2 regions of the Xanthomonas phaseoli pv. dieffenbachiae genome follow, and region 1 is predicted to be linked to the other one. Evidence: predicted binding sites of a transcription regulator. Region 1 holds the regulator's gene; the other holds the start of a gene.
The links. The regulator FliA, encoded in region 1, starts transcription of late flagellar genes. The targets are predictions, from matches to a motif close to TAAAGTTTNNCNNNCNNNGGCCGATAA.
Positions count from the first base shown of each region.

Region 1 (12,156 bases):
AGCTTCCCACCGAAAAACGCCTGCGCGAGGCCCGTGAGCAGGGCAACATCCCGCAGTCGCGCGAGTTGTCGACCGCGGCGGTGTTCGGTGCCGGCGTGTTTGCGCTGATGGTGCTGGCCCGTGGCATCGGCGATGGCGCTGCGGTGTGGATGAAGACCGCGCTCAGCCCGGACCCGAAGATGCGCGAGAACCCGATGGCGCTGTTCGGCCATTTCGGCGATCTGCTGCTGCAGTTGCTGTGGGTGATGCTGCCGCTGATCGGCATCTGCCTGGCTGCCGGGCTGGCTGGCCCGCTGATGATGAGCGGCCTGCGCTTTTCCGGCAAAGCGATCATGCCCGACCTCAGCAAGCTCAACCCGGCCAACGGGATCAAGCGCATGTGGGGCAGCAACAGCCTGGCCGAGCTGATCAAGTCGGTGCTGCGCCTGCTGTTTGTCGGGCTGGCCGCCAGCTTCTGCATCTCCAAGGGCCTGCACGGCCTGCGCTCGCTGGTGAACCAGCCGCTGGAACAGGCCATCGGCAACGGGCTGGACTTCACCAAGAGCCTGCTGTTCTACACCGCCGGCGCCCTGGTGCTGCTGGCCGCCATCGACGCGCCGTACCAGAAGTGGAACTGGCTGCGGAAGCTGAAGATGACGCGCGAAGAGATCAAGCGCGAGATGAAGGAAAGCGAGGGCAGCCCGGAAGTGAAGGGCCGCATCCGCCAGATGCAGATGCAGATGTCGCAGCGCCAGATGATGGAAGCGGTGCCCAAGGCCGACGTGGTGCTGATGAATCCGACCCACTACGCGGTGGCGCTCAAGTACGAAGGCGGCAAGATGCGCGCCCCGATCGTGGTGGCCAAGGGGGTGGACGAAATGGCCTTCCGCATCCGCGAAGCCGGCGAGCAGCACCGGGTGGCGATCGTCACTGCGCCGCCTTTGGCACGCGCCTTGCATAGGGAAGCCCAAATCGGCAAGGAAATTCCCGTGAGACTTTATTCGGTCGTGGCCCAGGTGCTCTCCTACGTCTACCAGCTGCGAGGCTGGAACGGCGGCCCGATGCCGGAACTGCCGTCGCTCGAGGTGGATGAGTTCGGCAAGGGAGCCAGCGCATGAGCGCCCGCCCCGCCCCGATGAACGCCCGCCGCGTCATGGAGTTGCTGCGCAACGGCCTGGGCGCCCCGCTGGCGTTGATGGCCATGCTGGCCATGCTGATGGTGCCGCTGGCCGCGCCGGTGCTGGATGCGCTGTTCACCTTCAACATCGCCATCTCGCTGATGGTGCTGCTGGCGGTGGTGTACGTGCAGCGCCCGCTGGAATTCACCATTTTCCCGATCGTGCTGTTGATGACCACGATGCTGCGGCTGGCGCTGAACGTCGCCTCCAGCCGCGTGATCCTGATCAACGGCCAGGACGGCCATGCCGCAGCCGGCAAGGTCATCGAGGCCTTCGGCCAGTTCGTGATCGGCGGCAACTACGCCGTGGGTATCGTGGTGTTCGCGATCCTGACCATCATCAACTTCGTGGTCATCACCAAGGGTGCCGGGCGCGTGTCGGAAGTGACCGCGCGCTTCATCCTGGACGCCATGCCCGGCAAGCAGATGGCCATCGACGCCGACCTCAACGCCGGTTTGCTGACGCGCGAGGAGGCCAAGGCCCGCCGCGAGGAAGTCCGCGAGGAAGCCGACTTCTATGGCGCGATGGACGGTGCCAACAAGTTCATCCGCGGCGACGCCATTGCCGCCATCCTGATCCTGTTCATCAACCTCATCGGCGGCATGGCGGTGGGCATGCTCCAGCACGGCATGAGCTTCATGGATGCCGCCTCCACGTACACCCTGCTGTCCATCGGCGACGGCCTGGTGGCGCAGCTGCCGGCCCTGCTGGTCTCCTCTTCGGTCGCCTTGCTGGTGACCCGCGCCTCGCGTGCACAGGACATGCGCGGGGCCATGGTCAGCCAGGTGTTCGGCCAGCACCGCGCCTTGGCGGTGGCTGCGGCCATCCTCGGCCTGGTCGGCCTGGTGCCGGGCATGCCGAACGTCGCGTTTTTGACGCTGGGCCTGATCCTGGGCGTGATCGCCTGGAAGCTATACAAGCGCAGCCTGGCAAAACCGGCCTCCGGCGATCCGGCGGCCGATCCGCAGGCGGCGGCCGCTGCGACCGCCGCACAGGCCAGCGCTGAACTGAGCTGGGACGAGCTGCGCCCGATCGACCCGCTGGGCCTGGAGGTGGGCTACCGGCTGATCCCGCTGGTGGACAAGAACCAGGGCGGCGAACTGATGGCGCGCATCAAGGGCGTGCGCCGCAAGCTCACCCAGGACATCGGGTTCCTGGTGCCGCCGGTGCATATCCGCGACAACCTGGAGCTATCGGCCAATGCCTACCGGCTGCTGGTGCATGGCGTGCCGGTGGCCACCGCAGAAATCTATTCCGACCGCGAACTGGCGCTGGACCCGGGCGGTGCGCTCGGCCAGCTCGACGGCATCCCCGGCAAGGACCCGGCATTCGGCCTGGATGCCACCTGGATCCAGCCGCACCAGCGCGCCTATGCCGAATCGATGGGCTACACCGTGGTCGACCCGGCGACCGTGGTCGCCACCCACCTGTCGCACCTGATCCGCGAACATGCCCCCGAACTGCTCGGTCACGAGGAGGTCCAGCAGTTGCTGGCGACCCTGGCCAAGACCGCGCCGAAGATGGTCGAAGACCTCACTCCGAAGGCGCTGCCGCTGTCGGTGGTGGTGCGCGTGCTGCAGAACCTGCTGATCGAGAAGATCCCGGTGCGGCAGCTGCGCAAGATCGTCGAGGCGCTGGTCGAACACGCTCCGCATAGCCAGGACCCGGCCACCCTCACCGCCGCGGTGCGTACCTCGCTGGGCCGCTTCATCGTGCAGGAAATCGCCGGCATGTCGGCCGAGCTGCCGGTGTTCACCCTGGCCCCGCAGCTGGAGCGCGTGCTGCAGGAATCCACCCACGGCAACGGCGTGGCGCTGGAACCCGGGCTGGCCGAACGCCTGCACCAAAGCCTGGCCGATTGCGTGGGCAAGCAGGAAGCCCGCAACGAACCGGCGGTGGTGCTGGTGCCCGGCCAGGTGCGCGCCGCACTGGCCCGCCTGGTGCGCCACAGCGTGCCCAGCCTGTCGGTGCTGGCCTATAGCGAAGTGCCGGAAGACAAGCGCCTGAAGCTGGTCGGCACGATCAGCTAAAGACTAGCGCCCCTCATCCGGCGCTGCGCGCCACCTTCTCCCGCCTGCGGGAGAAGGCAACGGGTTGCCAGCGCTGCAGCGGCGTTGCACCAACCCCTCCCTTCCCCCGCCTGCGGGGGACGGTGCCCGAAGGGCGGATGGGGGGCTGCCGTCTCGCGATGTTCCCGCAGGTGTGACTCTCACGGCACCAACCGCCTCATCCGGCGCTGCGCGCCACCTTCTCCCGCCCGCGCGAGAAGGCAACGGGTTGCCAGCGCTGCAGCGGCGTTGCACCAACCCTCCCATCCCCCGCCTGCGTGGGAAGGTGCCCGAAGGGCGGATGGGGGGCAGCCGTCTCGCGATGTTCCCGCAAGTGTGACTCTCACGGCACCAACCGCCTCATCCGGCGCTGCGCGCCACCTTCTCCCGCCTGCGGGAGAAGGCAACGGGTTGCCAGCGCTGCAGCGGCGTTGCACCGACCCCTCCCTTCCCCCGCCTGCGGGGGAAGGTGCCCAAAGGGCGGATGGGGGCAACAAGGGCAGCCGCCGCACGCGCAACCCTCCTGATCGAGCGCCAGAAATCCAGCACTGCGGTTTTGGCACACCGCATGCATTAGCTCTGGCGAGACCGCAGCCAGCACCACCGCTGCGGGGCGGATGGCAGGACTTGGAACACAAACGGGACAGGCAACTCATGACGCTGGCAACACACCCACATTCATCGCACACCCGTCCGGCGTCCGGCGGGTCCCGTTCCTGGAGGCACTTCGCATGAAAATCAAACGCTTTGTCGCCCCGGACATGCGCACCGCATTCCGCATGGTGCGTGAAGAACATGGCCCGGACGCGGTGATCCTGTCCAACCGTCGCACCGCCGAAGGCATCGAGATCGTCGCTGCCAGCAACTACGACGAAGAGCTCGTGCAGCGCGCCCTGGAAACCGCGCGCTCCGACACTCCGGCCTCCACCCAGCACCAGCAGGCTCCCGCCCAGCCGGCAGCCGCCCCGCAAGCCCCGGCCAAGCCCGCTGCTCCGGTGCACGCGTTGCTCAAGCCGTCTGCCGACGCCGAGGCAAGCCAGCGCCAGCGCGTCGCCAGCGCCGCCGACGACATGATTGCCGCCATGGCGCTGCGCCAGCCGGTCAGCGTGCCGCGCCAGGCGCCGGTCGCCGCCCCGGTGCGTACCGCCAGCATTCCTTCGCCCGCTGCCCAGGCACTCGCCCACGCGGTTGCCGTCACCGCCGCGCCGCGCCAGGAACACGCGCTGTCGGCCGTGCCGGAACAGCTGTTCGCCGACTTTTTGACCACTGCCCCGGTGCAGCGCCCGGCCGTGCAGGCCGCCCCGGTCCAGGCGCCGGCTCCGGTCATGGCGGCCACGGTTGCCGCTCCCGCCTACGCCGCCCAGGACCAGGACGACGACGCCTTCGCCGACGAAGCCGACTTCGATCTGGACGATGCCCTGCCGCAGATCCTGCCGCCGGCCGCGCTGCCGCCGATCGTGGTCGCCCCGCCGGCCCTGGCCGCCGTGCCGGTTGCCGCCACGCCGGCGCCGCAGAACGACGAAGAACTCAAGCAGCTGCGCGGCGAACTGGCGCTGATGCGGCAGATGATCGAGCGCGAGATGAACCGCCTCACCGACGAGCGCCTGCGTGGCTTGCCGGTGCGCGCCCAGGCGCTGGAACTGATGGACGACTACGGTTTCGACGCCGGCCTGACCCGCGATATCGCCCTGCAGATCCCCGCCGATACCGAATTGCACCGTGGCCGCGGCCTGATGCTGGGCTTGCTGTCCAAGCGTCTGCCGGTGGCCCCGGTGGACCCGCTGGAACGCGGCGGCGTGATCGCCCTGGTCGGCCCGACCGGCGCCGGCAAGACCACCACCATCGCCAAGCTCGCCCAGCGCTTTGCCGCCCAGCACGCCCCGCGCGACGTGGCCCTGGTCACCACCGACACCCAGCGCGTGGGCGGCCGCGAGCAGCTGCACAGCTACGGCCGCCAGCTCGGCATCGCGGTGCACGAGGCCGACAGCGCCGAAAGCCTGCTGGAGCTGCTGGAGCGCCTGCGCGACTACAAGCTGGTGCTCATCGACACCGCCGGCATGGGCCAGCGCGACCGTGCCCTGGCCGCCCAGCTGAACTGGCTGCGCGCCGCCCAGCAGGTCACCTCGCTGCTGGTATTGCCTGCCAACGCCCATTTTTCCGACCTCGACGAGGTCGTACGCCGCTTCGCCCACGCCAAGCCCCAAGGCGTGGTGCTGACCAAACTCGACGAGACCGGCCGCTTCGGCAGCGCCTTGTCGGTGGTGGTCGACCACCAAATGCCCATCACCTGGGTGACTGACGGACAGCGGGTCCCCGACGACCTGCACCGCGCCAATGCCGCCAGTCTCGTTCTTCGCCTTGAAGATTTGCGGCGCGCTGCCGATAAGCCCTGTACTCCGGAGCACAACCATGCAGTCGCGTGAATACGCCAAGCTGACCAACGCCTTCCCCCTGTCGGCGACCCGTCCCGAGCCCTTGGGCCCGGTGCGCACCATTGCCGTGACCGGCGGCAAGGGTGGCGTGGGCAAGACCAACATCTCCGCCAACCTGGCCGTGGCGCTTGCCGACATGGGCAAACGCACCCTGCTGCTGGACGCCGACCTCGGCCTGGCCAACCTGGACGTGGTCTTGGGCCTGGCGCCCAAGTACACCCTGGCCGACCTGATCGCCGGCCGTTGCACGCTCGATGAAGTCATCATCGAAGGGCCCGGCGGCGTGCTGGTGGTGCCGGCCGCTTCCGGTCGCCGCCACATGGCCGAACTGGCCCCGGCCCAGCACATCGGCCTGGTCAACGTGTTCTCCGAACTGGAACGCGACCTGGACGTGATGGTCATCGACACCGCCGCCGGCATCACCGACAGCGTGCTGACCTTCTGCCAGGCCGCCCAGGACACCGTGGTGGTGGTCTGCGACGAGCCGGCCTCGATCACCGACGCCTACGCGCTGATCAAGGTGCTCTCGCGCGAACGCGGCGTGGACCGCCTGCAGATCATCGCCAACATGGTGCGCGACCCCAACGAAGGCCGCCTGCTGTACGACAAGCTCTCCCGCGTCTGCGAGAAGTTCCTCGGCGATGTCTCGCTGAACTATCTCGGCCATGTGCCGCAGGACGACTGGCTGCGCCTGTCGGTGCAGCGCCAGCAACCGGTCATCAAGGCCTACCCCGCCAGTCCGTCGGCGCAGGCCATCGCAGAAATCGCACGCCGTACCTCGCGCTGGCAGGCCCCGACCGTGCCGCGCGGCAACGTCGAGTTCTTTGTCGAACGCATCATCCAACGGGGAGTGGCCGCATGAGCACCGCTACCGCAACCACGGCCAGCGCGCAGTACCGCGCCGTGCAGCGCAACAACGCCAACGACGTGGTGACCCAGCACGCCGACCTGGTCCGCCGCATCGCCCACCATCTGGCGGCGCGCCTGCCGGCCAGCGTGGAAGTGGACGACCTGATCCAGGCCGGCATGATCGGCCTGATCGAAGCCTCGCGCAGCTACGATTCCGAACAGGGCGCGTCCTTCGAAACCTATGCCTCGATCCGTATCCGCGGCTCGATGATCGACGAGATTCGCAGGGGCGACTGGGTGCCGCGTTCGGTGCACCGCCGCGCCCGCGATGCCGCCGCCGCCGTGCGCAAGATCGAACAGAACACCGGCCGCGCCGCCGCCGCCACCGAAGTGGCCGCCGCCATGGAAATGCCGCTGCCCGATTACCTGCGCCTGATGGAAGATGCCGCACGTGGCCAGGTGCTGAGCCTGGAATCGCGCATCGAAGATCACGGCGAGCTGGACACCACCGCCAAGGGTGGCCCCAATCCGCAGCAGATGATGGAGCGTGGCGAATTCGGCCGCGAGCTGGGCAAGGCCATCGGCCAGTTGCCCGAGCGCGAGCAGCTGGTGCTGTCGTTGTATTACGAGCAGGAATTGAACCTGAAGGAAATCGGCGCCGTGCTCGGCGTCAGCGAATCGCGCGTGTGCCAGATCCACGGCCAGGCGGTGGTGCGTTTGCGTGGCCGCCTCAAAGTCTTCGAACTGGCCGATGCCGGCGTCGAAGTCGACGACTGAATTTTTCGCGTAATTTTTCGTGTTAGGAGCTTGATGTGAACAAGAACATGCGGATCCTGATCGTGGACGACTTCTCGACGATGCGACGTATCGTCAAGAACCTGTTGGGCGATCTCGGCTTCACCAATACCGCAGAGGCCGAAGACGGCAACAGCGCCCTGGCCGCGTTGCGTGCCGGCCCGTTCGATTTCGTGGTCACCGACTGGAACATGCCCGGCATGACCGGCATCGACCTGCTGCGCAACATCCGCGCCGACGCCAAGCTCAAGCACCTGCCGGTGATGATGGTGACCGCCGAAGCCAAGCGCGAGCAGATCATCGAAGCGGCCCAGTGCGGCGTGAACGGCTACATCATCAAGCCGTTCACCGCCCAGACGCTGGAAGAAAAGCTGGGCAAGGTGTTCGAACGTCTGGCGGCGACCGCCTGATGAACGCGACCGTGGAAACCGATGCCGAACGTGCCGCCTTGATCGAGCGCCTGCAGAACGCACTCGATGCACTGGAAAGCGGTGACCAGGTCGCCTGGCGTCGCGAGGTGGATCACCTCGCCGCCCTGCGCACGCGCCCGATGATGCAGAGCCTGAGCCGGCTCGCCCGCGAACTCGGCCAGGCACTGGGCGAACTGCCCACCGTGCCCGAAGAAGCCGGCGAGCTGGACGATGCCTGCTCGCGCCTGGACCATGTGGTGGAGATGACCGAGAAGGCCAGCCACCGCACATTGGATCTGGTCGAAGAATGCCGCGAGCTGGCCAACCAGCTGCGCAGCGGCGGGCTCAATCAGGACCAGGGCGCGCTGCTGGAAAAGATGCGCCATAACCTGACCGAACTGTCGCTGGCGCAGAGCTATCAGGATTTGAGCGGCCAGATCATCCGGCGCGTGGCCGGCATCGTGCGGCGTGTGCATGAAGGCTTCGGTGCGCTCGGCTTGCCGCCGAAGAATCCCGAGCCGAAGAAAGACGACGGCGGTCTTGCCGGTCCTGCAATCAAGGGCCTGGACCGTCATGCGGTGTCGCAAGACGACGCCGACGACCTGCTGTCCGGATTGGGGCTGTAACCATGAGTGCTGTTCCAGACGATATTGCTGCCGATTTCATCGTCGAGGCCCAGGAAATCCTGGATCGCCTCGGCGAACAGCTGGTCTCGCTGGAACAGGCGCCAGAAGAAGCCGACCAGCTCAACGCGGTGTTCCGCGGCTTCCACACGCTCAAGGGCGGCGCCGGCTTTCTGGCGATCAAGCCCATGGTGGAGCTGTGCCACGCCGCGGAAGAAACCCTGGGCATGGCGCGCTCGGGCCAGGCGGTGCTGCAGGCGCATCACTTCGATGCCGCACAACAATCGCTGGATTATCTGCAGGCCATGCTGGATGCCATGGGCTTGGGCGAAGCCGTGCCGCATGCGCCGGCCACGTTGATCGCGCAGTTCGACGCCAAGAGCGCCCCGCCGGCGCTCAAGGCCGCACCGCAGGCGGCCGCTGCCAAGCCGGCTGCTGCCGCACATGGCGACGATGCGCATGCGCCCGCCCCCAAGGTGGCCGGCAAGGCCGCGGCCAAGACCGGCGCCGAAGCCGAACAGACCGTGCGCGTGGACACCAAGCGCCTGGACGCCATCGTCAACCTGATCGGCGAACTGGTGCTCTCGCGCAACCGCTTGAAGACCTTGCGCACCCGCCTGCGCGATGAAGAACTCGACCGCGCGGTCAGCACGCTGGACATCGCTACCGCACGCTTGCAGACCGCGGTCATGCGCACCCGCATGCAACCGGTCAGCAAGGTGTTCGCCCGCTTCCCCAAGGTGGCCCGCGACGTCGCGCGCACCCTGTCCAAGGAAGTGGAACTGGAACTGATCGGCGCCGAAACGGAGCTCGATCGTAATCTGGTCGAAGCCCTGGCCGACCCCTTGGTGCACCTGGTGCGCAACGCCATCGACCACGGCATCGAATCGCCGGCCCTGCGCGAAGCCACCGGCAAACCGCGTAGCGGCCATGTGCGCCTGTCGGCGCAGCAGGAAGGCGACTACGTCAGTATCGAAATCCAGGACGACGGCGCCGGCATCGACCCGGAGCGCCTGCGCGAGATCGCCCGCAACAAGGGCCTGATCGACGCCGAAGCCGCCGCCCGCCTGAGCACCGACGAGTGCTTACACCTGATCTTCATGCCGGGCTTCTCGACCAAGGCGGAAGTCACCGACATCTCCGGCCGTGGCGTGGGCATGGACGTGGTGCAGTCCCGTATCCGCGAACTGAGCGGGCAGATCCAGATCCAGTCCGAACTGGGCCGCGGCAGCCGCTTCATGATCCGCGTGCCGCTGACCCTGGCGATCTTGCCGACCCTGCTGGTGCAGGCCGGCGAAGCGGTCTATGCGTTGCCGCTGGCACGCGTGGTCGAAGTGCTGCACGCACCGCAGACCTCGCTGGGCTGGTTCGACGGCCGCGCCGTGCTCGACCGCCGCTCGCACACCCTGCCCCTGATCGACCTGCGCCGCTGGCTGGGCGTGCCGGCCGAACAGCCGCCGCTGCTGACCGTGGTGCTGTTGCAGGCCGGCGAAACCCGCTTCGGCCTGGTGGTGGACCAGGTGCGCGGCCGCGAGGAAGTGGTGATCAAGCCCCTACCCCGCGCCCTGCGCGGCCTACCCGGCTACGCCGGCGCCACCCTGATCGGCGACGGACGCATGGCGCTGATCCTGGATGTGGATGGATTGCGCTCCAGCGATCATTGATTTTTGGGATTCGGATTCGGATTCGGATTCGGATTCGGATTCGGATTCGGATTCGGGAATCGGGAATCGGGAATCGTCAAGACGATCCTGGCTGCTGATTTAACGACAACGGCCGCGTACTGCGGCCGTTGTCGTTTCACTAGCAGCATCGCCGCCGATTTACGCCGCCATGCGCGTAGGCATCGGCGCGATGGTTTGGCGACGACCAGGCTGCCGTGGAAGTGAACCTGGAACCGTTATTTGCAATCCGAAACTGGAGGCGCACCGAAGCGGTCGCCTTGAATCCGGAAAAAGAAAGCGCCGTGGCAGCTACAACAAAGCCTCAGATGGCCGCGTGAGACAGGCGCCAACGACCTCGACATGCACCGACTGCTCGCCAGCATCCGCTTTCATCTACAGCAGCAATACGCCCTGGGCCACAAGGCGTTCCGCGCGAGGGTCGAACCAAGACCCCCCGCTTTGCGGGCGTCAGGCCCGTATATCGGCCACGCAAGCCGAGCCTCATTGACTGATAAGTTCACCTGCCCCCCCCGTTAATCCGGCCGGCTACCGTCCAGGCGCAGGCGCATGTTGTGCAGCCTGTGACTGCGCTTGGTCGTAGGCGTGGACGGCATTCTGCTGGTCGGCCATGTAGAGGCTCTGGCGCATATCGGGTGCCGGCGTCGTTGCGTCTACCTGCACACGAAATCCTGGCGTCTTCCCAGCCACAAAGATATGGTCATCACGCAGGACGACACCGGCGAGCTGGTCAACCCGTTCCACACCGGCCTGCTTTGCGGCGATCATCACCTCGGCGACTTTGGTATCGGAAACTGATGCCGGCAGCTGCCCACGCAGGGTGTTGAAATACGCACGATCCGGATGCGTGTCCGGGAACCTGTCATGCGCCTGGTCCTGCAAGCGCGACACATCCTTGTTGATCCGGTCAACATCGCTGCTGGTCACAAGGTCCCGTTCTGGATCTCCCTGGGGGCGCGCCAGGCGTGGATCGTCAGGAAACAACTGCCTGAGGCGTGGATCATTCAAACCGGCCGCCAGATCACCGTGACGCAGCGCCTCGTATGCCTGACGCGCAAGCGCATCCTGCCGGGCGGTCTGATCGCCGAGCCGGCGGCCGGCTTCGTTGTTCCACAAGTCCATCCGGTGTTCGTAAGGATCATTTGGATGGGCCGGCCCAATCTCGGCCTCATCCCCGAACTTACGTGCAATCCACTGCTGCCCTAACGCGAGCTGGGTGACACGGCCGCTGGTATACGCATGCCGGAAGGCATCGAGCTGATCATTGTGTCCCTGCGACTGGAACGTGCCATCGGGACGCTTTGCCAAGGTGATGCCGCTCAACTGTTCGTAGTGCCGATACGCTTCCTGCTCGATCTCACGCTTGGCGCCCTTCGGATCGGTGATATCGACCATGGCTCAGCCTCCCTGCGCTGCCTTCTGAAACTCGATAGGCCCTTGATAGCCCGGATACTTCTTCTTGATCAGGATGCGATCGGATGGCGTCACGCAGCTATCCTCGAGGGAATTGGCCACATGTGCCTCATCCACGAAGAACTCTTCATAAGGCAGCGGCAGCACGGATGTCTCCCCGCCCTGATCGAACTTGAGCAACAAACTGTCGTCGCGCTCGAAGCACAACGTCTTCCAGGCGAAATCCGTCAGCGTCCCGGCCTCAACCACAGCCGAGTCCTTGCCGGCCAACAGCGTCACAACATGCTCGGAGAACTGTTTCTTTGAAATCGGCGGCTCGGTCATGGCGCATCCTGCAAAGGCGGCAACGACCACTGTGGCCACTGCCGAAACGTGGGGGCGGAAGATAGCGAATGGCATATGGCGCGGCTCCTTCCTGCGGTAGAGGAGTGTCTTTACCAGAAGGGCGCAGTGTACGCATCTTTGCAAAAGTGGCGATTCCTTCTTTGCCAGATGTCCAAGCTCCAAGCTGCTGAGAAGACCATTGACGTTGCGACGGCCGTTTACATCAGATTTAAGTAGTCGCCAATCTGATTGCATATCTCCACAGGTGGGTCATCCACCTTGACGACTCTTCGCAGGCCTCTTTCAGGCTCCTCCTTTGGGGCAACGACACGGTAGACGAGATAAAACTCTCGGTCGCGCTCCCAAAGACTGAATGTCGAAACTTCGGAAAATCCAAAACTTCTGCCGTTCGAAGACGCAACC
Region 1 is NZ_CP041380.1:2,099,661-2,111,816, reverse strand. It holds gene flhB (flagellar biosynthesis protein FlhB) at 1-1,097, shown strand, start outside; gene flhA (flagellar biosynthesis protein FlhA) at 1,115-3,187, shown strand; gene flhF (flagellar biosynthesis GTPase FlhF) at 3,937-5,628, shown strand; gene FLG15_RS09625 (MinD/ParA family protein) at 5,615-6,499, shown strand; gene FLG15_RS09620 (RNA polymerase sigma factor FliA) at 6,496-7,263, shown strand; gene cheY (chemotaxis response regulator CheY) at 7,299-7,691, shown strand; gene FLG15_RS09610 (protein phosphatase CheZ) at 7,691-8,317, shown strand; gene FLG15_RS09605 (chemotaxis protein CheA) at 8,320-9,978, shown strand; gene FLG15_RS09600 (DUF6973 domain-containing protein) at 10,525-11,391, opposite strand; gene FLG15_RS09595 (hypothetical protein) at 11,395-11,808, opposite strand; gene FLG15_RS23405 (hypothetical protein) at 11,952-12,156, opposite strand, start outside.

Region 2 (12,156 bases), 260 kb from region 1:
CTCGCGGCCAGCCTGGGTCGGCGTGGCCTTGGGCCCCACCCGCTCGAACAGCTGCACACCCAGATCCTCTTCCAGTTTGGACACCGTGTAGGAAATCGTCGAAGGCACCTTGAACAGCACCTTGGCTGCGCCAGCGAACGAGCCACGCCGGTCGATGGCATCCAGGATTTGCAGCGCTTCCAGGCTGATTTTCATTGTTCGAAATTTTCGATGATAGCGGCCAAATCTACTCGCTTTTCGCGCCGGATGCAGAGGCGGAGACTACGCATCAAGCCGCTGGACACCGAGTCGCCCAGCGCCAATTCCGAATCTTTCCAGGAGAAGCAGCATGTTGAATGTCCGCAAGAGCGAAACCCGTGGCCGCGCCGAACATGGCTGGCTGTCCTCGCGCCACACCTTCTCCTTTGCCAGCTATCACGATCCGCGCCATATGGGCGTTGGCCCACTGCGGGTGATCAACGAGGACAAGGTGCAACCGGGCGAAGGCTTCGGCACCCACGCACATCGCGACATGGAGATCATTTCCTATGTCCTGGGCGGCGCACTGGAACACAAGGACAGCATGGGCACCGGCTCGGTCCTGCATTATGGCGACGTGCAGCGGATGAGCGCCGGCAGCGGCGTGACGCACAGCGAGTTCAATCACTCGGCCAGCGAGCCCGTGCACTTCCTGCAGATCTGGGTGATGCCCGAGCGTGCCGGCATCGAGCCAAGCTACGAAGAAAAGCACTTCGATGCCGACAGCAAACGTAACCAGTTGCGCCTGATCGCCTCGCCAAGCGGTGACGACGGCTCCCTGCGCCTGCACCAGGACGCACGCCTGTATGCCTCGATCCTGGATGGCCAGGCGCGTCTGCAGCAGCCGCTGGCCGCAGGCCGCATCGGCTACGTGCAGGTGGCCCGCGGCAGCCTGAGCGTCAACGGGCAGGCGCTGTCGGCTGGCGACGCGGTGCAGATCGTCGGCGAGCCAGAAATCGTACTGGCCGATGCACGCGATGCCGAAGTCCTGGTGTTCGACCTGCCCAAGTAAGCATCCAAGACTGGATGGATGGCGTACCTGCGCGGGATTGGTGTGCGATGCGCTGGTCAGTGCCGAAACAGACAAAGCCCGCTCATGCGGGCTTTGTCTTGTGCATCGTCTCTTCGTCACTGACCCGCCGTGACGTGTCAGTTCATGCCACGTGGCCGACACCCTGCAGCTCGGCACCCAAGATCCGCGGCACGGAAGATGCGATTCGTAACTGCGCTCCGCACTCTGCGATATGTGAGTGCCACTCGTCGCTCGCCGCATCAATGCGAGCGCCTGTATGTCATCGCAGCGGCGCTGATGGCACCGAATGCCTCAGCACCGCAGGTTCGGCACTTGCGCCGAAATCCAGTACAAGAAAGTTGCAAGATCTGAGGGGATATCACGATGTCGCGTACGCGACGCCGTGAACCATCATCACGCCACCTTCGCTGTCGCGCGCCGCGCAGCCTGCGCATCGACCTGCACTGGCGCGCGATCTGCCCCGCCATCCGCATCGCCATTGACCAAGGCGAACAGCGCATCCGCATCGCCTTCCAGCACGCGCGCCGAACGCGCCAGGTCGCCTACCATCTGCGCCTGGTCGCGCGCCTGCACGCCGATCGACTGCAACGCGGTGTTGGCGCTGGAAATGTCCAGCGCCTGATCATGGCTGGCGGCGGCGATCTGCTCCACGGTCGCAGTGACGCGCAGGACCGACGTCACCATGTCCTGCATGACCACGCCGGCTTGCTCGGCCAGGCGCGAACCATCACCGACCTGATCGGTTGCGTTGTCGATCAAGGAGCGGATCTCCCTGGCCGACACGCTGCAGCGCTGCGCAAGGCTACGCACTTCGGTCGCCACCACCGCAAAACCGCGCCCCTGCTCGCCCGCACGCGCCGCCTCGACTGCAGCGTTCAGGGCCAGGATGTTGGTCTGAAACGCGATGCCGTCGATGACCTCGATGATCTGACCGATGCGATCGGTCGCCGAGCGGATGCCCGCGGTGGTCTTGACCACATCGGCAATGACGTCCGCGCCGCGCCGCGCCACCGTGGCCGAATCCTCGGCCATGCGCCGCGCCGAACCGGCATTCTCGGAATTGGCCCGCACCGTCGCGGCCAGTTGATCGATCGTGCTCGAGGTCTGCGCCACCGCAGCAGATTGCGTGGACACGCGACTGACCAGTTCCTGGTTGCTCACGGAAATATGGTGCGCCTCGCGCTGTACGTTCTGCGCGATGCTCATGGTCTGCAGCATCAAATCGCGCATCCGCTCGGCTGAACGCACCTGGTCGGTGACGTCGGTTGCGTATTTGACCACCTTGTACGGCCGCCCGGACACATCCAGGATCGGGTTATAGGACGCCTGGATCCACACCGCACTGCCATCCTTGCGCAGTCGGCGATAACGCCCCGCATCGAACTGGCCGCTTGCCAGCTTCGCCCAGAACTGCCGGTACTCACCGGATGCGCGGTAGGCCGCATCGATGAACACGCTGTGGTGTTGGCCGATTGCCTCGGCCGCCGAATACCCCATGATGTTCAGGAAGTTTTCGTTCGCACCGAGCACGTTGCCTTCCAGGTCGAACTCGATCACTCCCATGACCTTGTCGATCGCCCGGATACGCCCGTCCGCATCGGCCGAATCGATCACCTGGCGGGTCACGTCGGTGGCGTACTTGACCACCTTGTATGGGCGCCCGTGCTCGTCGAGCACGGGGTTGTAGGACGCCTGGATCCACACCACCCTGCCGTCCTTGCCGACGCGCCGATAGCGGCCCGCATCGAAGGCACCGCGCCCGAGCGAATCCCAGAATGCGCGATACGCAGCCGACTGGCGCGTGGCGGCATCGACGAACATGCCGTGGTGCTTGCCGCGAATCTCCTCGAGCCGATAGCCCATCACTTGCAAAAAGTTTTGGTTGGCTGCGAGCACCGTGCCGTCCAGCGAGAACTCGATGACGGCCATCACCTTGTCGATGGCATCGATACGCCCTTCGAAGTCGGCTGTCTGGCGGACCTGCGCAGTAATGTCGGTGGCGTACTTCACCACGCGATACGCCTTGCCGGATCGATCCAGCAACGGGTTGTAGGAGGCATTGATCCACACCTCGTTCCCGCGTTTATCCAGCCGGCAAAAGCGTCCGGCATTGAAGTCGCCGCGCCGCAGCCCCTCCCAGAAGTGCCGATAGCTTTCGCTGTCGCGATCTGCGGGCGTCACGAACATGCGGTGGTGCTGACCGACCACCTCGTCCAGCCGATACCCCATCAGAGCCAGGAAGTTCGAGTTTGCATCCAGAATGCGACCGTCCAGATCGAATTCGATCACCGCCATCACCCGGTCCACCGCTGCCACCTTGTGTTGCAGCCCGCGACCCCAAAAGGAGAACACACGTCCAAGCAGGTGCGATAGGCGCATCACGTCAACATCCGAGATATGGTTCACGTCCTTAGCGACCCATGCGCCGGTTACTTGACCCCCACCATGTGCCGCATCTAAAAGACGGTTCAGATGTAAGGCAGCGGCGACGCGCTCTAGCGCGAGGTGGTAATGGCATTCGCCCTGAATTCCTTCGCAGCATCCCGGGCAGACGGTCGAATGGGCGTAAGACCTCAATGGCTGCGCTGCCAACCTCGACTTACGAATAACGGCAGGTCTTTCACGCTGGCTCTTCGCCCCTGGTTCCGGTTCCTGGTGCTGGCTTTGACCCTTACGCCTTGAGGGTTCGCAGGAGTGGATTGGCGAAGCGAGGCTAGTGGCAGCAGCGACAGATCAATGCTCAATCTTGCGCGCGGAAACGCAGCACTTCCATTCGCCAGTCAACGCGCCCGTCAAGGCCGACAAGCATTACACCGTGCACCGCGGCGATCTGCGAGCGCAAACGGTGACAGCCCGGAGCGTCAAGATGCCATCCATACAAGGCTTTATCGCTCACGCCGATGCGCCTCGCTCGATACGTCATACGGCGCGCTGGCGTGCACGACAATTGCGTGCTGCCTCACCGCTTGCCTTGCGCACATACGTGCAAGCGCATGCCCACAACCATGCGAATGGAATGACACGCCGCAGAGATGCGCCGAGATCTGGGGACGGGCGGCGAGCAAACAAACAGGGCGCAACCTCGTCGCAACGCAACGCAACACAGAATCGCGCTACAGGCGCCCTAGCATGTCGCTATCGACGGTCGAGCGATGCGGGCAACACACGGACCTTCTCTCGCAACTCGCGTGCTTGAGATATGAGCTGGTGAGAGACGCGAAGATCGTGGCAAGCCTTCCGGCCCGCAGTCGAGCTCAGCGCCGCCCCTGCCTGAAGCGCTGTGGCCACTGACGACGCGCGCAGCGCGACACTTTCGCCGTACTCACTGCCGGCCTGAGCGCTGCCGGCCTGAGTGCGCCCACGGACGCGCTTGCATAGCCAGCTTCAGCACGTCCCGCGAATATCGCAGAAATCCGACCACGCTCCGAGCTGCTGTCCCAGCGGACGCGCTCAGGAAATATCGCCCTCTCGATAAATACAGACCACAAATAAAAACGCCCGCAAATCAAAGATTTGCAGGCGTCTAGAACACTGGCGGAGCGAGAGGGATTCGAACCCTCGATAGAGCTTTTGACCCTATACTCCCTTAGCAGGGGAGCCCCTTCAGCCGCTCGGGCATCGCTCCAGTTTTTGCTGCCTGCCGCGATATCCGTGGCAGGCCGCGAAGAATACCGGGTAAGAGGGGCTAACGTAAACCCTTGACAACGATCAATTCGAAGAATCGTCACCGTGATGTGCGCCGGAAGCGACCGGCTCATCCCCACGCTGGATGCGCTGATAGATTTCTTCGCGATGCACAGCCACATCCTTGGGTGCCGTGATACCGATACGCACCTGATTGCCCTTGACGCCGAGAACGGTCACGGTGACCGAGTCGCCGATCATCAAGGTTTCGCCTACCCGGCGAGTGAGGATCAACATTTTGCAAATCTCCTGGAACCGGTGGATTTCCCACCAGCATCGACGGCCTCCTGAGTGAGACGCGCCCTACGTAAAGGGAATAGACCAGAAATGGTAACGGGACATCCTGCTAGCCAGCAAGGCATAGCAGGACAAGTGTTCAGCCCAAGTGTTGCTTGACCCAGAGGGGGACACCGTCGAGTGCGGTCGCAAGGGCGGGCCCGTCCTCGCCACCACCCTGGGCGAGATCCGGACGGCCACCGCCCTTGCCGCCGATCTGACTGGCGATGTGGCCGAGGAGTTCCCCAGCCTTCACCTTGCCAGTTGGGCTGCCGTTCACACCAGCAACGAGCGCCACCTTGCCGCCCGAAGCGCCCGCCAGGACGATGACCGAATCGCCGAGCTGTTGTTTCAAGCGATCCATCGCATCGCGCAGCGCCTTGGCATCGAAGCCCTCCAGACGCACCGCGACAACCTTGACTCCAGCAACATCGATTGCGCCAGCGCCCAGATCGGCAGTCGCACCCGATGCCAACTTGGCCTTGAGCGATTCGAGCTCGCGCTCCAGCCGCTTTTGACGCTCGGTCAGTGCGCGCACCTTATCCACCACTTCGGTGGTGTTTCCGCCAAGCAGATTGGCCGCTTCGAGCAGGCGACGCTCCTCGTCAGCCACATAGTCCAGCGCGCCCTGCCCAGTCACCGCTTCGATACGACGCACGCCCGACGACACGCCGCCTTCGGAGGTGATCTTGAACAAGCCGATGTCGCCGGTGCGGGTGACGTGGGTACCGCCACACAGCTCGGTGGAATAACCGCCCATCTTGAGCACGCGGACGTTTTCCCCGTACTTCTCGCCGAACAGCGCCATCGCGCCGAAATCCAGCGCCTCCTGCATGGCCATGTTGTGCACTTCCACGCCATGGTTAGTACGGACTTCGGCGTTGACCTTGCGCTCGATCACAGCGAGCTCGTCAGCAGTGATCGGTTGGAAGTGCGAGAAGTCAAAGCGCAGGCGATCAGGCGCAACCAGCGAGCCCTTCTGTTGCACATGCGTTCCCAGGACTTCGCGCAGGGCGGCATGCAGCAGATGGGTTGCCGAGTGGTTGAGGATGGTCTTGCCGCGACGTTGCGTGTCGATCCCGCCGGCAAGCACATCGCCAAGCGCGAGCGCGCCTTCGCTGATGCGCCCCACATGCCCGTGGAACTGGCCGGCGAACTTCTGCGTATCGGTCACTTCGATCGATACGCCCGGGCCGCTCAGCTGGCCGCTGTCGCCGACCTGGCCACCCGACTCGGCATAGAACGGCGTGCGGTCGGTGAACACGATCACCTCATCACCCGCTTCCGCGCGTTCGACCGGGCGGCCCTGCTTGAGCAGTGCCACGACCTTGAGGTCATCGGCATCGTACGCTTCGTAACCCAGGAACACGGTCGGCGACATGCTGGCGACCAGGTCCGCCGGCAATGCGACACCGCCGCCGAACTTGCCAGCCGCACGTCCCGTCTCGCGCTGGCGCTCCATCGCGAACTCGAATCCCTCCATGTCCACGCGCATGCCGCGCTCGCGCGCGATGTCGGCGGTCAGGTCGACCGGGAAGCCGTAAGTGTCGTACAGCCGGAAGGCGTCGGCGCCTGGGATAATGTCCTGCGAGCGCGATGCAACCTCGTCGAAGATCTTCATGCCGGCGTCCAGCGTCTCGGCAAAACGCTCTTCTTCGGCCAACAGCGCGCGCGCCACGGTGTCCTGCGCCACCACCAACTCGGGATAGGCTTCGCCCATCAGCTCGACCAGCGTGGGCACCATCTTGCTGAAGAACGGCTGGCGCACGCCCAGCATCCAGCCATGCCGCAGCGCACGCCGGATGATCCGGCGCAGCACGTAGCCGCGGCCTTCGTTGGAGGGCAGCACGCCATCGACGATGAGGAAAGAACAGGCGCGGATGTGATCGGCGATCACCCGCAGCGATTTGTTCTCGAGATCGGTGATGCCGGTCAGCGCACTGGCCTTGCCGATCAGGGTCTGGAACAGGTCGATTTCGTAGTTGGTATGGACGTGCTGCAGGATCGCGGCCAGCCGCTCCAGCCCCATGCCGGTATCCACGCACGGCGCCGGCAACGGCACCAGGGTGCCGTCGGGCTGGCGATCGAACTGCATGAAGACCAGGTTCCAGATCTCGATGAAGCGGTCGCCATCTTCATCCGGCGACCCCGGCGGACCACCAGCAATGTGATCGCCGTGGTCGAAGAAGATTTCGGTACACGGGCCGCAGGGGCCGGTGTCGGCCATCTGCCAGAAATTATCCGAGGCGTAAGGCGCACCCTTGTTGTCGCCAATGCGCACGATGCGGCTTTCGGGAATGCCGATCATGTCGCGCCACAGCGCGAAGGCTTCTTCGTCGGTGTGGTAGACGGTGACCAGCAGGCGATCGGCCGGCAGCTTCCAGACCTGGGTCAACAGTTCCCAAGCCCAGGCGATGGCGTCCTTCTTGAAATAATCGCCGAACGACCAGTTGCCGAGCATTTCGAAGAAGGTGTGGTGGCGTGCGGTGTAGCCCACCGAGTCCAGATCGTTGTGCTTGCCACCGGCACGCAGGCAGCGCTGCACGTCTGCGGCGCGGACGTAGCTGCGCTTCTCCGCGCCAAGGAAGACGTCCTTGAACTGGACCATGCCGGAGTTGGTAAACAGCAAGGTGGGGTCGTTGCCCGGCACCAGCGGCGCGGACGGCACGATGGTGTGACCCTTGCCCTCGAAAAACGCAAGGAAGTCGCTACGGATCTGAGAAGTGCTGAATTTGGCAGGTGCGTTCATGTGCTGGCATTGGGCGGGCGGCAGTCCCGGTCACCCAATGACATGTGGGCGCAGATGAGCGGAACAACCTGAAACCACGAAGGGTAGCAGGCCTGACGCCCTCAGTCCTCAAGGTCGAAGCGCGTGGCGGCGCGAATGCTGTTGCCGTCGAAACCCCGCCGGGCCAGCAGATCGGCGGCCTTGCGCCGCTGCGGAAGGTCGGTTGGGCCTTGTTCGCCGAACCGACGGCGGATCAGGTCGCGCGCGTTTTCGGTCCAATCCCCTTCAAAGGTCGCCAAGGCGGTACTGATGGCCTCGCTATCCAGCCCATGGGTTCCGAGCTCGGCACGAATATGCAGCGGGCCGTAACCCGAACCGGCACGATTGCGCACGACTGCAGCAGCGAAGCGGGTGTCGTCCTGCCATCCCTCGTCCGTGAGCCGATCGACGGCTGCTTGCGCCGCATCTGGCTCGATTCCGCGGGCCAGCAGCTTGCGGTTCAATTCCTTGCGCGAATGTTCGCGCCGTACCAATAGGCCGAGTGCGCGCTGGACCGGTGTCTGTTCCTTGAACCGGCGCCCCCGCTTTGGTGCGGGCTCTTGCTCGTCCATCGTTGAGGGGTCCCGAATCGCCAAGATCAGTTACGACATCAATGCGCCATCCATGGCGCCTGCCCTCCTGGCCTTCGATAGATCTACCGCGAGAAGCGACAGCACTGACTCCGCCGTCCTCGCGATAGAAAAACTTCAAACACGCTCGAACCTGTTGCCCCAGCGCCGGGCGGACGTGGATGGCGCTGGAGCGTTCACGTACCGTGCGAGGTTCCGCCTACCGCTCACCAAAGCATCACCGTTACCCATTCGCGGCAAACCGCCTCCGGCGACCGGTGATGTTGTGCTGCAACTTATTCCTTGTCTTCGTCGTCGCCGGCTTCGCGCGGTGCTTCGGCCGGCTGGAACTTCTCACGCAGCTCGGCTTCCAGCCGGGTCGCAACCTGCGGGTTGTCGCGCAGGTAGGTCCGCGCATTGTCCTTGCCCTGACCGATACGCTCATCGCCGTAGCTGTACCAGGCGCCAGCCTTGTCGACCAGCTTGGCTTCCACGCCCATGTCGATCAATTCGCCCTCGCGGCTGATACCTTCGCCATACAGGATTTCGGTCACGACCTGCTTGAACGGAGGCGCCAGCTTGTTCTTGACCACCTTGATCTTGGTCTGGTTGCCGATGATCTCGTCGCCCTTCTTGATCGCACCGATACGGCGGATATCCAGACGCACCGAGGCATAGAACTTCAGCGCGTTGCCGCCGGTGGTCACTTCCGGGCTCTGGCCGGGCATCATGACGCCGATCTTCATGCGCAGCTGATTGATGAAGACCACCAGCGTGTTGGAGCGCTTGATATTGCCGGTGAGCTTGCGCAGCGCCTGGCTCATCAGGCGAGCCTGCAAACCGGGCAGCTGGTCGCCCATCTCGCCTTCGATTTCCGCCTTCGGCGTCAGTGCAGCAACCGAGTCGACCACTACGATATCGACCGAACCCGAGCGCACCAGCATGTCGGCAATTTCCAATGCCTGCTCACCGGTATCGGGCTGCGACAGCAGCAGGTCGTCGACGTTGACGCCCAGCTTGGCTGCATAAATCGGATCCAGTGCATGCTCCGCATCGATGAAGGCAGCGGTGCCGCCGTTCTTCTGGCACTGGGCGATGGCTTGCAGGGTCAAGGTGGTCTTGCCGGAGGATTCCGGGCCGTAGATTTCGACCACGCGGCCCTTCGGCAGGCCGCCGATCCCCAGGGCGATATCCAGCATCAGCGAGCCGGTCGGGATGACTTCGACCGCCTCAATGACGCGGTCGCCCATGCGCATGACCGAGCCCTTGCCGAATTGCTTTTCGATCTGGCTCAGTGCGGCGGAAAGGGCACGCTTCTTGTTCTCGTCCATCTGGGTGATCCTCGTCAGTGATTTCGGTATGGGGCTAATGTAGCGGCGGTGTATCGCACAGGCTGAGACTGCAGGCGACACACTCAGATTAAGTAGGCGGAAGGTCCGGTGGCAGCGGGAAATCCTGCGGCGCCAGCTCGGAGAAACGCCGGCACGGCCATCGGCACAGACCTCAACGGTTAGGCCTCAACAGTCCGCAATACAGACCTTCAATCGCGAAATCCTGATCCGGTAGCACCTCGATGGGCGCGTAGTCTGGATTGCGCGGCAGCAGCCGGATGCGGTCCTTGCCGATCTTCAGCAGCTTCACCGTAATTTCCTCATCGATCCGCGCCACCACGATCTGCCCCGAACGCGCGTCGCGAGTGCGGTGCACGCCGATCAGATCGCCGTTGAAGATGCCTTCGTCGCGCATCGAATCGCCTTGCACCTTGAGCAGGTAATCCGGCGAGGGCGAGAAGAACACCCGATCCAGTACAACGAAGTCGTCCGAGCCGATATCGGCGCCAATCGGCAGACCCGCGGCCACGCGGCCCAGCACCGGCAGACGCAAAACGTCATCGCGGGCCGCCTCGCTCACCGGAGCCGGGCGTGTCTGCGCACCCTGCCCGGCCAGCCGTATCCCGCGCGCCTGACCTGGGACGCGGCGGATCGCCCCCGCATGCTCCAGCGCTTCCAGGTGATATTGCGCCGCACGGACGCCCTTGAAGCCGAACGCGCGCGCGATTTCGGTCTGCGACGGCGGAACACCATCGGCATCGATGCGCTCGGCGATCAAGGCCAGGATTGCTTGCTGGGTATCGGTCAGGTCCATGGTTAGTAGTATTACTACTAACGAGCGCCTGCGCAAGTGTTCGCGGCGCCTCGCCCGCACCCATCAGGATGCGGCGCGCTGAGGGCGCTATCGCCGGCTTCGCCAGATCGAAAACAGGATCCAGATGCCGCATAGCGCCGCGCCGATGAAACCGCCCACCCCTAGCGCGAGCAACCAGCGGCTGGCGCTCCCGCCGACGCTGTTCATGACGATCGAAGAGCCGATCACCAAGGCGGCAGTCACGATCCCCATCGTGAGGCGGTTGGCGGCGCGGTCGACCTGCTCGCCGAACTCGCGCAATGAGCGTGTTTCGATCTGAAGCTGCAGCTTGCCGCGGCGTGCGGCTTGCAACAGGCGCTTGAGGTCGCGCGGCAGATCGCCGATCAGATCGATCGCACCAGTCACGGTCCGCCGGCCGCGTCGCACCATGGCGCGCGGCGCATAGCGTTGCAACACCACGCGTTCCAGATATGGGCGCGCCTCGGTGGCCATGTCGAAGTCCGGATCGAGCTGGCGCCCCATGCCTTCCAGGGTGAGAAACGCCTTGATCATCAGTGCCAGATCCGACGGCAGCGTCAGCCCGTGATCGCGCAGGATGGAGGTGACATCGCCAAGCATTGCGCCGATACGCAATTCTTTCAGCGGCACGCCGCGATACTCGTCGACGAACGCGCCGATGTCCTGCTGCAAACGCGCCTCATCGACCTCCAGGCTGGTGCCCGCCCATTCCAGCAAGACATCGATCACCGCATCGGCGTCGTAGCTGACCATGCCGTGCAGCAGCTGTGCGACCTGAAACCGACGCTGCTCGGAGACGCGCCCGACCATGCCGAAATCGATGACCGCGATGCGCCCGTCGCGCAGGTAGAAAATATTTCCCGGATGCGGGTCGGCGTGGAAGCAGCCGTCCTGCAGCACCATCTTGAGCACGATGCCGGCACCGGCACGTGCGAGCGCCCTGCGATCCAGGCCGGCCGCGTCGACAGCGAGCAGATCACGGCCGGGAATCCCATCGATGAACTCCTGCACGTTGAGCGACTCGCAGGTCCACTCCCAGTACACCGCCGGCACCACTACGTGCGCGTCATGCGCGAAGTTGGCGGCGATGCGTTCGGCGTTGCGCCCCTCCGCAGCGAAGTCCAGTTCGCGTCGCAGCGAAACGGTAAATTGCTGCACCACCTCGGCAGGACGGTAGCGCTTGAGATCCGGTGCGCGGGTTTCGACGATTTCCGCAAGCCGGGCGAGCAGGCGCAGGTCCGCGTCGATGGTGTCACCGATATCGGGACGTCGGATCTTCAACACCACCGGCGTGCCATCGACCAGCCACGCGCGGTGGGTCTGTGCCAGCGATGCGGCCGCCAGCGGTTGTTCGTCCAGGCGCGCGAAGATGCTTTCCGGCTCCATGCCCAGCGCAGCAACCAGCTGTGGGCGGATCTGCCCGAACGGCAGCGCCGGCACCGCGTTCTGCAGCTCACTCAATTCTTCGATCCACTCCGGTGGCAGCAGATCCACGCGCGTGGCCAGCACCTGCCCGAGTTTGACGAAGGTGGGCCCAAGCTCTTCCAGTGCTCGCCGCACGCGCATCGCTGCGGACATGCGCAAACGACCCTCGGCGTTCTGCCAATGCAACAGCCTGCCGGCGCGCTCAAGCACATCGGCCATGC
Region 2 is NZ_CP041380.1:1,837,387-1,849,542, reverse strand. It holds gene FLG15_RS08575 (LysR substrate-binding domain-containing protein) at 1-195, opposite strand, end outside; gene FLG15_RS08570 (pirin family protein) at 329-1,030, shown strand; gene FLG15_RS08565 (methyl-accepting chemotaxis protein) at 1,445-3,403, opposite strand; tRNA gene FLG15_RS08555 (tRNA-Ser) at 4,584-4,676, opposite strand; gene csrA (carbon storage regulator CsrA) at 4,760-4,972, opposite strand; gene alaS (alanine--tRNA ligase) at 5,112-7,760, opposite strand; gene recX (recombination regulator RecX) at 7,862-8,350, opposite strand; gene recA (recombinase RecA) at 8,644-9,678, opposite strand; gene lexA (transcriptional repressor LexA) at 9,851-10,492, opposite strand; gene ubiB (2-polyprenylphenol 6-hydroxylase) at 10,580-12,156, opposite strand, start outside.
Region 2: FLG15_RS08565 (methyl-accepting chemotaxis protein) is a predicted target of FliA. The motif match lies at 3,462-3,488, and genes of this name have one in related genera.